3 regions of the Staphylococcus simulans genome follow, and region 1 is predicted to be linked to each of the others. Evidence: riboswitches for the same ligand, from Rfam matches in the RefSeq annotation. Region 1 holds a riboswitch; each other region holds the start of a gene.
The links. Region 1 has a riboswitch for S-adenosylmethionine ahead of MUA87_RS10055 (methionine ABC transporter ATP-binding protein). Riboswitches for the same ligand answer to the same signal wherever they lie in the genome.
Positions count from the first base shown of each region.

Region 2: it holds a riboswitch for S-adenosylmethionine, as region 1 does, so the genes downstream of both, MUA87_RS03090 (Na+/H+ antiporter NhaC family protein) here and MUA87_RS10055 (methionine ABC transporter ATP-binding protein) in region 1, are expected to answer to the same signal.
Region 3: it holds a riboswitch for S-adenosylmethionine, as region 1 does, so the genes downstream of both, MUA87_RS12415 (aminotransferase class I/II-fold pyridoxal phosphate-dependent enzyme) here and MUA87_RS10055 (methionine ABC transporter ATP-binding protein) in region 1, are expected to answer to the same signal.

Region 1 is NZ_CP095100.1:2,142,552-2,145,835, reverse strand. Features, by position in the region: gene MUA87_RS10075 (arsenate reductase family protein) at 1-145, shown strand, start outside; gene gcvH (glycine cleavage system protein GcvH) at 300-680, shown strand; gene MUA87_RS10065 (toprim domain-containing protein) at 972-1,334, shown strand; gene MUA87_RS10060 (thioredoxin family protein) at 1,331-1,627, shown strand; SAM riboswitch class I at 1,681-1,789, shown strand; gene MUA87_RS10055 (methionine ABC transporter ATP-binding protein) at 1,890-2,915, shown strand; gene MUA87_RS10050 (methionine ABC transporter permease) at 2,908-3,284, shown strand, end outside.
Region 2 is NZ_CP095100.1:754,076-757,359, reverse strand. Features, by position in the region: gene MUA87_RS03095 (SRPBCC family protein) at 45-566, opposite strand; gene MUA87_RS03090 (Na+/H+ antiporter NhaC family protein) at 723-2,030, opposite strand; SAM riboswitch class I at 2,099-2,209, opposite strand; gene MUA87_RS03085 (flavin reductase family protein) at 2,299-2,910, opposite strand; gene MUA87_RS03080 (SDR family oxidoreductase) at 3,043-3,284, opposite strand, start outside.
Region 3 is NZ_CP095100.1:2,616,283-2,619,566, reverse strand. Features, by position in the region: gene MUA87_RS12425 (hypothetical protein) at 1-617, shown strand, start outside; gene MUA87_RS12420 (hypothetical protein) at 856-1,764, shown strand; SAM riboswitch class I at 1,862-1,973, shown strand; gene MUA87_RS12415 (aminotransferase class I/II-fold pyridoxal phosphate-dependent enzyme) at 2,056-3,228, shown strand.

The DNA of each region.
Region 1 (3,284 bases):
TAGACTTGACAGTTTGTCTGATGATGAAAAACTAGATTTATTGGCTTCTGACGGAATGCTTGTTAAAAGACCACTTGCGGTTTCAGGCAATAAAATCACACTTGGTTTCAACGAAAAAGAGTACAAAGATACTTGGGTAAACTAATTTATAGTCATTATAGGTAGTAAATATCTTATTGCTATGCGCTTTATTTACACAAAAAATTAAAAAACTACAAGATGTCTATAAATAGTTGAATGAAAAGGTTTCATATGGCATCATAAAAGAGTATTCATTTATTAATTAGGAGGGGATTCGTGTGGCAGTGCCAGAGGAATTAAAATATTCAAAAGAACATGAATGGGTTAAAGTTGAGGACGATACAGTAACTATCGGTATCACTGAATACGCACAAGGAGAACTTGGTGACATCGTATTCGTTGAATTACCAGAAACTGACGATGATATCGAAGAGGGCGAATCTTTCGGAAGTGTAGAATCAGTTAAAACTGTTTCTGAATTATACGCACCAGTTTCAGGAACTGTAGTTGAAGTCAACGAAGAATTAGAAGACAGTCCAGAATTCGTAAATGAATCACCATACGAAAAAGCATGGATGGTTAAAGTAAAATTAAATGACACAAGCCAATTAGATGATTTATTATCAGCTGATCAATACAAAGAAATGATCGGTGAATAATCGGCTTTAAAAACCAAACTCCAAGATACTTTGTATTTTGGGGTTATTTTTTATTTGAAATAGGCTATAACAAACTAGAGCGCTAAAGTGCTGAACCTTTACAGCTGAATAATACATAATTTATCGTGTTTATTTAGTTGTTAAACAAGTTGCGTGTCTTTAAAACAACACCTGCGTTACAATGAAAGTATCAACTTACGCAACAATTTTATATAAGTTGGCAGAACCTAAGCATTTACGTTTGCGAGTAATGAAGCAATGATATCACGAGAGTATTGGAGTGTAGTGAATATGGCATTGTTAGAAAAAGTAATCGTTGTTGAAGGTAAAACAGATAAAAAGCGTGTACAAGAAGTGATTGATGAGCCTGTACAAATTATTTGTACGCACGGCACAATGGGCATTGATAAACTTGACGATATGATAGAACACTTATATGAACGTCCTGTCTATATATTAGTGGATGCAGATAAAGAAGGCCGTCGCATCCGTCAATGGTTTAAACATTATCTATCAGAAAGTGAACATATCTTTGTCGATAGAACTTATTCTGAAGTCGCACGTTGTCCGCGCCCTTATCTTGCCAAAGTGCTTAGAAACCATGGCTTTATGGTAAAAGGTGAAGCACCCGTGAAAGGATTAGTTTATAAATGAACGTTAAGCAAGAAATTACAGATATCAAACAAAACTTTGATCAAGACAAGCACTTGATTTTCGGTTACACACCGATGTGTGGAACATGTAAAGTTTCAGAGAGAATGTTAGATATAGCTAATGAAATTTTACAGCTTCCGTTGGTCAAAGCAGATTTGAATTTCCATCCTGACTTCAGTGAAGCTTATCAAATTCAATCTGTTCCTGTTTTGTTAGTGATGTCGAAAGATAAGGAGATAGACCGTATTTACGCATTTCAGTCTGTTCCTTATTTGTTAGAAAATTTAAAATAGTTGTTGACTACTTCTGAGTGAAGTGGTAGGATAAATATCAATTAAATAGTTATCTCTTATCAAGAGAGGTGGAGGGATGTGCCCGACGAAACCCGGCAACCGTCTTATTTATAAGAAATGGTGCCAATTCACAAAAAGTTGAACTGCTTTTGAAGATGAGAGAAAGAAATTTCAAATTGCTTTCTCTTTAATGCTCATAGCAGCGATAAGGGAAAGCTTTTTTAATTTGTAGGTAGGTATTGCAAGGAAAGGGGAGAATGTAGTGATTCAACTGAAGCAAATCGTCAAAAGATATAAGACGAAACACCAAGAAGTACTGGCAGTTGATCATGTCGATTTAGATGTGTCGGAAGGTACCATTTACGGTGTCATCGGTTTTTCAGGTGCCGGTAAAAGTACACTTGTCAGAATTTTAAATTATTTAGAAGAACCAACATCAGGTCAAGTCATAATAGATGGAGATGAATTAGGACAACTCAGCAAAGCGCAACTAAGGAAAAAGCGTCAAAAGGTAAGTATGATATTCCAACACTTCAACTTATTATGGTCTAGAACAGTGTTAGATAATATTAAGTTTCCGTTGGAAATTGCTGGCGTGGATAAAGCGACAGCTGAAAAAAGAGCGGAAGAATTAGTTGAGCTTGTAGGACTCAAAGGACGAGAAAAAGCATATCCGTCAGAGTTATCTGGTGGTCAAAAACAAAGGGTTGGTATCGCACGTGCCTTAGCCAACGATCCAAAAGTATTACTTTGTGATGAAGCTACAAGTGCTTTAGATCCTCAAACAACAGATGAAATTTTAGAACTCTTATTAAAAATCAGAAAAGAAGAAGATTTAACAATCGTGATTATCACACATGAAATGAATGTGATTCGCCAAATCTGCGACGAAGTTGCAGTAATGGAAAATGGTAAGGTCATCGAACGCGGTGAAGTTAAAGAAGTGTTTGAAAACCCTAAACATCAAGTGACGAAACGTTTCGTTAAAGAAGGCTTGAATGACCAATTTGATGAATCAATTCAGGAACTGATTCCAGAGTCGAAAAACGGTTATATTGTACGTTTGAACTTCGTAGGTGAAGAGACGACAGAACCGATTGTGTCATATATCACTCAAAAATATAATCTGAATGTGAACATACTAGAAGCGAATATCCGCCATTCGAAAAGCGGACCAATCGGTTTTCTAATTGTACATATTGCAGACTTGAAAACGGAATTTTTTGATGATTTTAAAAACGAATTAGAGAATCGTAATGTAGGTGTGGAGGTGGTTCGTAATGGATAAATCGTTCAGTGATATATTACGTGAAATGGTCACAATGCCGAATGTTCAATGCGACCAAGTTTGGCTGGCTACATACGAAACACTCTATATGACAGCCATTTCTACAATTTTTGCGTTCGTGATCGGTTTAATTCTAGGCGTACTATTATTCCTAACAGCTAAGAGTAAATCACCGACAGCAAAAGTGTTTTATCAAATCGTGTCATTTATTGTGAACTTATTCAGAGCAATTCCCTTCATCATTTTAATCTTGCTGTTGATTCCGTTCACAAGTTTATTACTTGGCACAATCAGTGGTCCGACAGGAGCACTTCCAGCATTAGTTATTGGTGCGGCTCCATTCTATGCACGTTTAGTGGAAATCGCATT
Region 2 (3,284 bases), 1.2 Mb from region 1:
AGCGACATACGCTGCTTTCTAGCATTGTGTGTCGCTTGTTTTGATTAAAATTCTTCTTTGTCTTCTTGCATTTCTCTTAAAATGTCTTGAAGCTTAATGAACATATTTTCAAAGCCGTGTGCCGTCGCATCATGATATTCTTTCTTCTGCTGTTTGTATTCCAAAGTTGTCCAACGTCTTTCTTTCGGAACAACAGCAGTATAACGGAAGTTCATTTGTGTCATGTCTGAACCTGGTTCACGTTCAAAAATTTCTACTTCAATCGTATCTTCTTTGTCGCTCAGTTCAGGCATACCGATTGTCATCACAATTCGGTTAGGTGCTTCTAGTTCTTGGAAGACCCCTGTTACTCTGTTCTTTTTACCGTTACGTTCATCAACAATTTCATAACGTCTGCCTTCTTCTGGAATCAAGTCAATCGATTGATTTGAACGGTTAGAAGTCATGAACCAACGTCTCATGATATCCGCATCTGTCCAAGCTTGATAAATCAATTCGGGCGGGATGCGCATAAAACGTTCCAATGATATGACTACGACGTCATTTTCAATATTATATCTTGCCACTCTGTCGTCACCTACTTTCGCACTCTTTATTATTCTAACGCATTTAGAAGCATAAGCCAAAGTAATCCTACTAGCAAAGCATTTGTCACTATGCCTCTGTGGTTATTTCACAACAAGATTACTTTAACATTTTTCAAGTGAGAAAGTAAAAATTATTTACGCTTTTTGTTTACGTTTATTCAGTTTTGGAAAATTAAAGATGATTGCGGCTAATCCGCTGATTCCTAAAATAATCGGATAAATCGAATAAGGCACTAGCATAAATGGCGAAATACCTGCGACGCCTGCAGCCGCAATGACTTGCGGACTATAAGGTAAAAGGCCTTGGAAACAGCTGCCGAAAATATCTAAAATACTTGCTGATTTTCTTGGGTCGATATCATATTCATCTGCGATATTTTTAGCTAGGGGACCTGCCATTAAAATAGAAATCGTATTATTCGCAGTTGAAATATCTGCGGCACTGACTAAACTTGCGATACCGAACTCTGCACCGCGTCTTGATTTGACCTTGCTGCGAACAAAATTAAGTAGCCATGTAATACCGCCATTATGTTGAATGATGCCGATTAAACCACCGATCATTAATGCGATAATCGCAATATCTTCCATGCCGATCATACCTTCTGAAGCGGCTTTCAAGAATCCGATCCAGTTAAATGATCCGTCGATTAAACCGATAATGCCTGAGAGTACTGTTCCACCTATCAAAACAATAATCACATTCACACCGATCAAAGCTAAGATTAAAACTAATAAATATGGAATCACTTTAATAAATTCAAAGCTGTAATCTTTTGTACTGCTGATTGTTGCGCTATGTGTCAAAATACCTAAAATAACCATCGTTAAAATGGCACCTGGCAATACAATTTTAAAGTTTACTTTGAACTTATCACTCATTTTTGTATGTTGTGTACGTACTGCAGAAATTGTCGTATCTGAAATCATAGATAAGTTATCTCCGAACATCGCACCGCCGACGACTGTTGCCATGGCTAGTGCTGCTGAAATATCAGTCGCCTCACTAATCCCAAAGCCGACTGGTGCAATGGCTGCGACTGTACCAACTGATGTCCCCATAGAAATAGAAACGAACATACAAATAATAAACAAACCGATAATCAATAAGTTGCCTGGAATTAAACTTAATCCTAAATTAACGGTAGATTTCACGCCGCCCATATCTTCAGTCACTTTTGAAAATGCGCCGGCTAATACGAAAATCAAGACCATCAAAATAATATTAGAATGGCCTGCACCTTTGGTGAAGACTTCAACTTTCTCTGTGAATTTTTCTTTGCGATTCATTATTAATGCGACAATAACCGCAATCGTAATCGCAATATTTAACGGCATCTTCGTAAAGTCGCCAGTAATAATCCCAACTCCTAAAAATAAACCGACAAATAGAATTAAAGGAATCAGTGCGACTGCATTGCCCTTTTGTTTCTGTTCAGACATGATTCAAACACCTCACTCATGATATTAAAAAATCCTTTTTTCAGCTAAGAAAAAAGGATACATTATGTTTCTTATCTCTTAGCAAATAGTTGCTATGGGAATTGGCACACGCGTCGCTATCAGCGAACCATGTTGCCGAGGTTTCAAAGTGCCCATCACTCCACCTCTCTTGATAAGCTATATTTATTTTTATTTTTTGAATCTTTTTAAACCTATCATGATTGTAATAGTTAGTCAATCATCAAAGTATGAACTTTTCATTAAGCAATTATTCTGTTGGTCTTTCTAATACAAATTCTTGACCTAATTTTACATAATCATTACCCGCTAAACGACCAACAGGATGTAACGCTTGCACATCAATTTTATGCGGTTCGATATAAACATCATCAGCGATGTGATAACGTACAACTTCACCTAAGATTAAATCGCTGCCCGCTTTGTCATCACCGAGTTCAATCACACGATCCAGTTTACACTCAAATCGGATTCGCGCCCCTTCGACTGCTGGTACATTAACGACATCTGAAGGAATTGTTTTAAAATCTGTACGTTCTAACTCATTTGCTTCACGTTCAATCGGTGCAGCAGTATTATTAATACCTTCAATCATAGACAATTCAGAAATGTGTACCACAAATTCTCCAGTATCAATAATGTTTTGTGCTGTATCTTTACGGACACCTTCTGTGCGTCCAGTTGAAATCATAATCATCGGCGGATGACTGCTGACCACATTAAAGAAACTGAATGGTGCCGCATTTAAATGACCTTCTTTATCTTGAGAAGTCACAAAAGCAATCGGTCTTGGTAAGACGCTGCCGCTTAATAATTTATAATTTTCTCTTTGCGTTAAATCTTTAGGGTTAAAATGTTTCATCATTCTGCCTCCTTAGTTACTATACTAATTATACCTATAGCATAATAAACTAAACCTTACTTTGCGAATAATGTGTTTGTATGTATAAAAACAGCGTTCCATTCATTGTTGGAACGCTGTCTTAATCATAGCTTAGTTAATTTGTTTACCGCCTGTTACGCCATACACTTGTCCTGTTGTATAACTTGATTCGTCTGAAGCAAGTAAGACATAAGTGCCTGCTAATTCTACTGGCTGACCTGCACGGCCCATCATTGAACTTTGACCGAATTCAGGAATTTTACTTTGCGGTTGACCACCTGAGATTTGAAGCGGTGACCAGAATGGTCCGGGTGCTACTGAGTTCACACGGATACCTTTATCGATTAATTCTT
Region 3 (3,284 bases), 470 kb from region 1:
TAAATAAAATGTTACCTGAAAGAATTACAAATGTGCCACAAAACGTAAAATTTTATGAACCTGAAGAAACTAAGCAAAACTTTGCTGAGCTATTTGGTTTTACAGGAAACCAGATTATTATTGCAGGTAGTCAAAGTCCTAAGACTTATGATGAAATTTTAAAAGATCGAGGGACTCATATCTATAACTTAGAAGATTTATACAAACAATATGGTCATAATCCAAACTTTAAAAAGGTCGTAAGTTTGGTTAAAGTAAGCGAATCAGTGAGGAATCCAGAGAGTGATAATGCATCTTCTTCTAAAGAAACAGATAATGCTACTTCAAATAATAAACAAAGAAGAAAGTTAAGTCCTGGTGATGTATATACACCAGATGGTAACATGAATAGTCAAGTTGCAATACACAAGGTAGAAGAATATATAGGACATAAACTAGATCCACGAAAATATGAATTTAATGGGCCTCCTAAAAGACATTTCGTTGATGATTACACATTGGATCATACATGGACTGTTAATTTTAGAAATTTAGAAACACATACACAGTATAATTATTCAGTTGATAAAGATGGAAAAGTAGAAAAACTAGATAACTTTGGTACGCCACCAGAGTAGTACTTGGTTCTGCAGTATAATACTGCAGAACTTTTGTATTTGGTAGGGTCGGCTACTTATGGTAAAAAATCCTCTTTATTTAAACTTTTAAATTAAAATTGTCAGAGTGTCTTTTGAAAGAGTAATAAATAATCATACTTAACTCGATCACTTTCTTTTAATTCAGGACAATATGTGTCCCGTACCTTCTATATAATGAAATTATATATTCAAATATACAAAGAGGAGCAAGCTATCTATGAAATTTAAACATGTATTGACTACCGCTGCAGCACTTTCAATTTTACTAGCAGGTTGCGGCTCAAATGAAAAACAAGAAGATACGCAAAAACACGAAGAAAAAGACAAAGCAAACCATCAAAAAACAGAGAAAAAAGAAAACACACAACATGAACAAACATTAAAACATGAAAAATCACATACTCATAAACAAACGACAGAACAAGCTATCAGCCAACTGACACCACAAGAAAAGGTCGCTTTAGCGTTATATGCACCTAAAACAGCTGAATTTACAGTGACAGCAAATGAATTATTAAACCACAGCTATGTCCAAAATACGAATGGCGGTTCGCGACAACGAGAAATTCAGCAATTAACACTTTATACAGGTAGTTCTGAAATCGTAACAAATAAACCTCAAAATATGGTAATTTATGGCACAACTAACTCTAAAGGTCCATTTGCGGCAGTTATTGGTGTGAGTGATACACAAGTGTTGGTATCAGGAACACAAGGTATCAATCCATATCAACAATTAGCAAACATGGGAGCAGTTTATAATATTAAAGATCTATATAAACAATACAAAGATGAACCGAACTTTAAACAAGTGGCAAATTTAATCCGAATCACAAATCAAGATGCACAATCAGCAGCACAAGAAAGTAACAGTAATTCAAGCTCTGAAAGTCATTCATCATCTTCTGAAGGTAAAGTCACACGTGCGAATGTGATTGATAAAGTAGAAGCATATGAAGGTCACAAACTAGATACAAGCACGTATACGTATAAAGAACCTGAACAAAAGAGTGATGGAAGCTGGGGCTTCTCATTTGTGGATAAATCAGGTGATTTAGCAGGATCATACATTGTGAATGCGGATGGTTCAGTGGAGAAATTTGATTCAAAAGGCCAACCTGAATAAAGAATATTGACTCTACGGCTTTTAGTGAGCTGTAGAGTTTTTCATTTTAACTTAAATTGATAAATGTCAGAATTTTTAGTACAATAGAAGTCATTAAAACTTATCTAGAGAAGTAGAGGGAATTGGCCCGATGACGCTTCAGCAACAGAAGATCCAGGCATTGAATCTGACTGTGCTACATCCAACAAGTATAACTTGAAAGATAGGTGCCATATACATAGAAAGCTATATGTCGCTTATAGGTGATATATAGCTTTTTTAATAGGCGCATCAAACAAAGGGGGAACTTAAATGGTGATTTCAAGAAGATTAGCGAAGATACCAGATAGTTATTTCGGAAAAACAATGGGGAGAAAGATAGAACATGGTCCGCTTCCTCTCATCAATATGGCAGTAGGCATCCCAGATGGGGAAACACCTAAAGGCATTGTCGATGAATTTGCGAACGCATTACGTGTGCCTGAAAACCAAAAGTACGGTGCGTTTCATGGAAAAGAAAGCTTTAAGCAAGCGATTGTTGATTTCTATAAACGACAATATAATGTTGAATTGGATAAAGATGATGAAGTCTGTATTTTATATGGCACAAAGAATGGATTAGTAGGTTTGCCGAATTGTATTGTTAACCCTGAAGATTACGTTTTATTGCCAGATCCAGGTTATACAGATTACCTAGCAGGGGTGTTGTTCGCAGATGCGAAACCTTATGCGTTAGAGTTAGAACCACCATATTATCAACCTGACTTTGATAAAGTGCCAGGGGAAGTCTTAAGTCAGACTAAATTGATTTATTTAACGTATCCTAATAACCCGACTGGATCAACTGTTACACAAGATGTCTTTGATGATGTAGTTCAAAAGTTCAGAGGTACACAAACGAAAATTGTACATGATTTTGCCTATGCAGCGTTCGGTTTTGACCATAAAAATCCGAGTATCCTACAGACAGCTGGAGGCAAAGAAGTCGCAATCGAGGTGTATTCACTTTCTAAAGGCTATAATATGTCTGGCTATCGTGTCGGTTTCGCAGTCGGCAACAAAGATGTGATTCAAGCTTTGAAGAAATATCATACACATCACCATGCGGGTATGTTTGGTGCGCTTCAAGATGCGGCGACATTTGCGCTTAACAACTATGATTATTTCTTAGATAAACAAAGTGAAGTCTTTAAAGCACGTCGCGATCGTTTCACTTCGATTTTAGATGAAGGAAACATCCCTTATGAACCGATGACAGGTGGCATCTTCTTATGGTTGAAAGCACCAAAAGGATATGACGGAGAACAATTTGTGGAATTCTTACTTCAAGATCAATCTATTTTAGTGGCGCCAGGTATTCCATTTGGTGAAAATGGACGTCATTATGTAAGGGTGTCTCTTGCGTTAGAGGATGAGCAATTAGATGAAGCAGCGAAGCGGTTGAAATCACTTAGTGCGATGTACAAAGAATCATCTTTTATTTAAGTAGTGAATAAAATCCCTCACAACGTTGTTATAGAGACGTTTATACGTATATTATT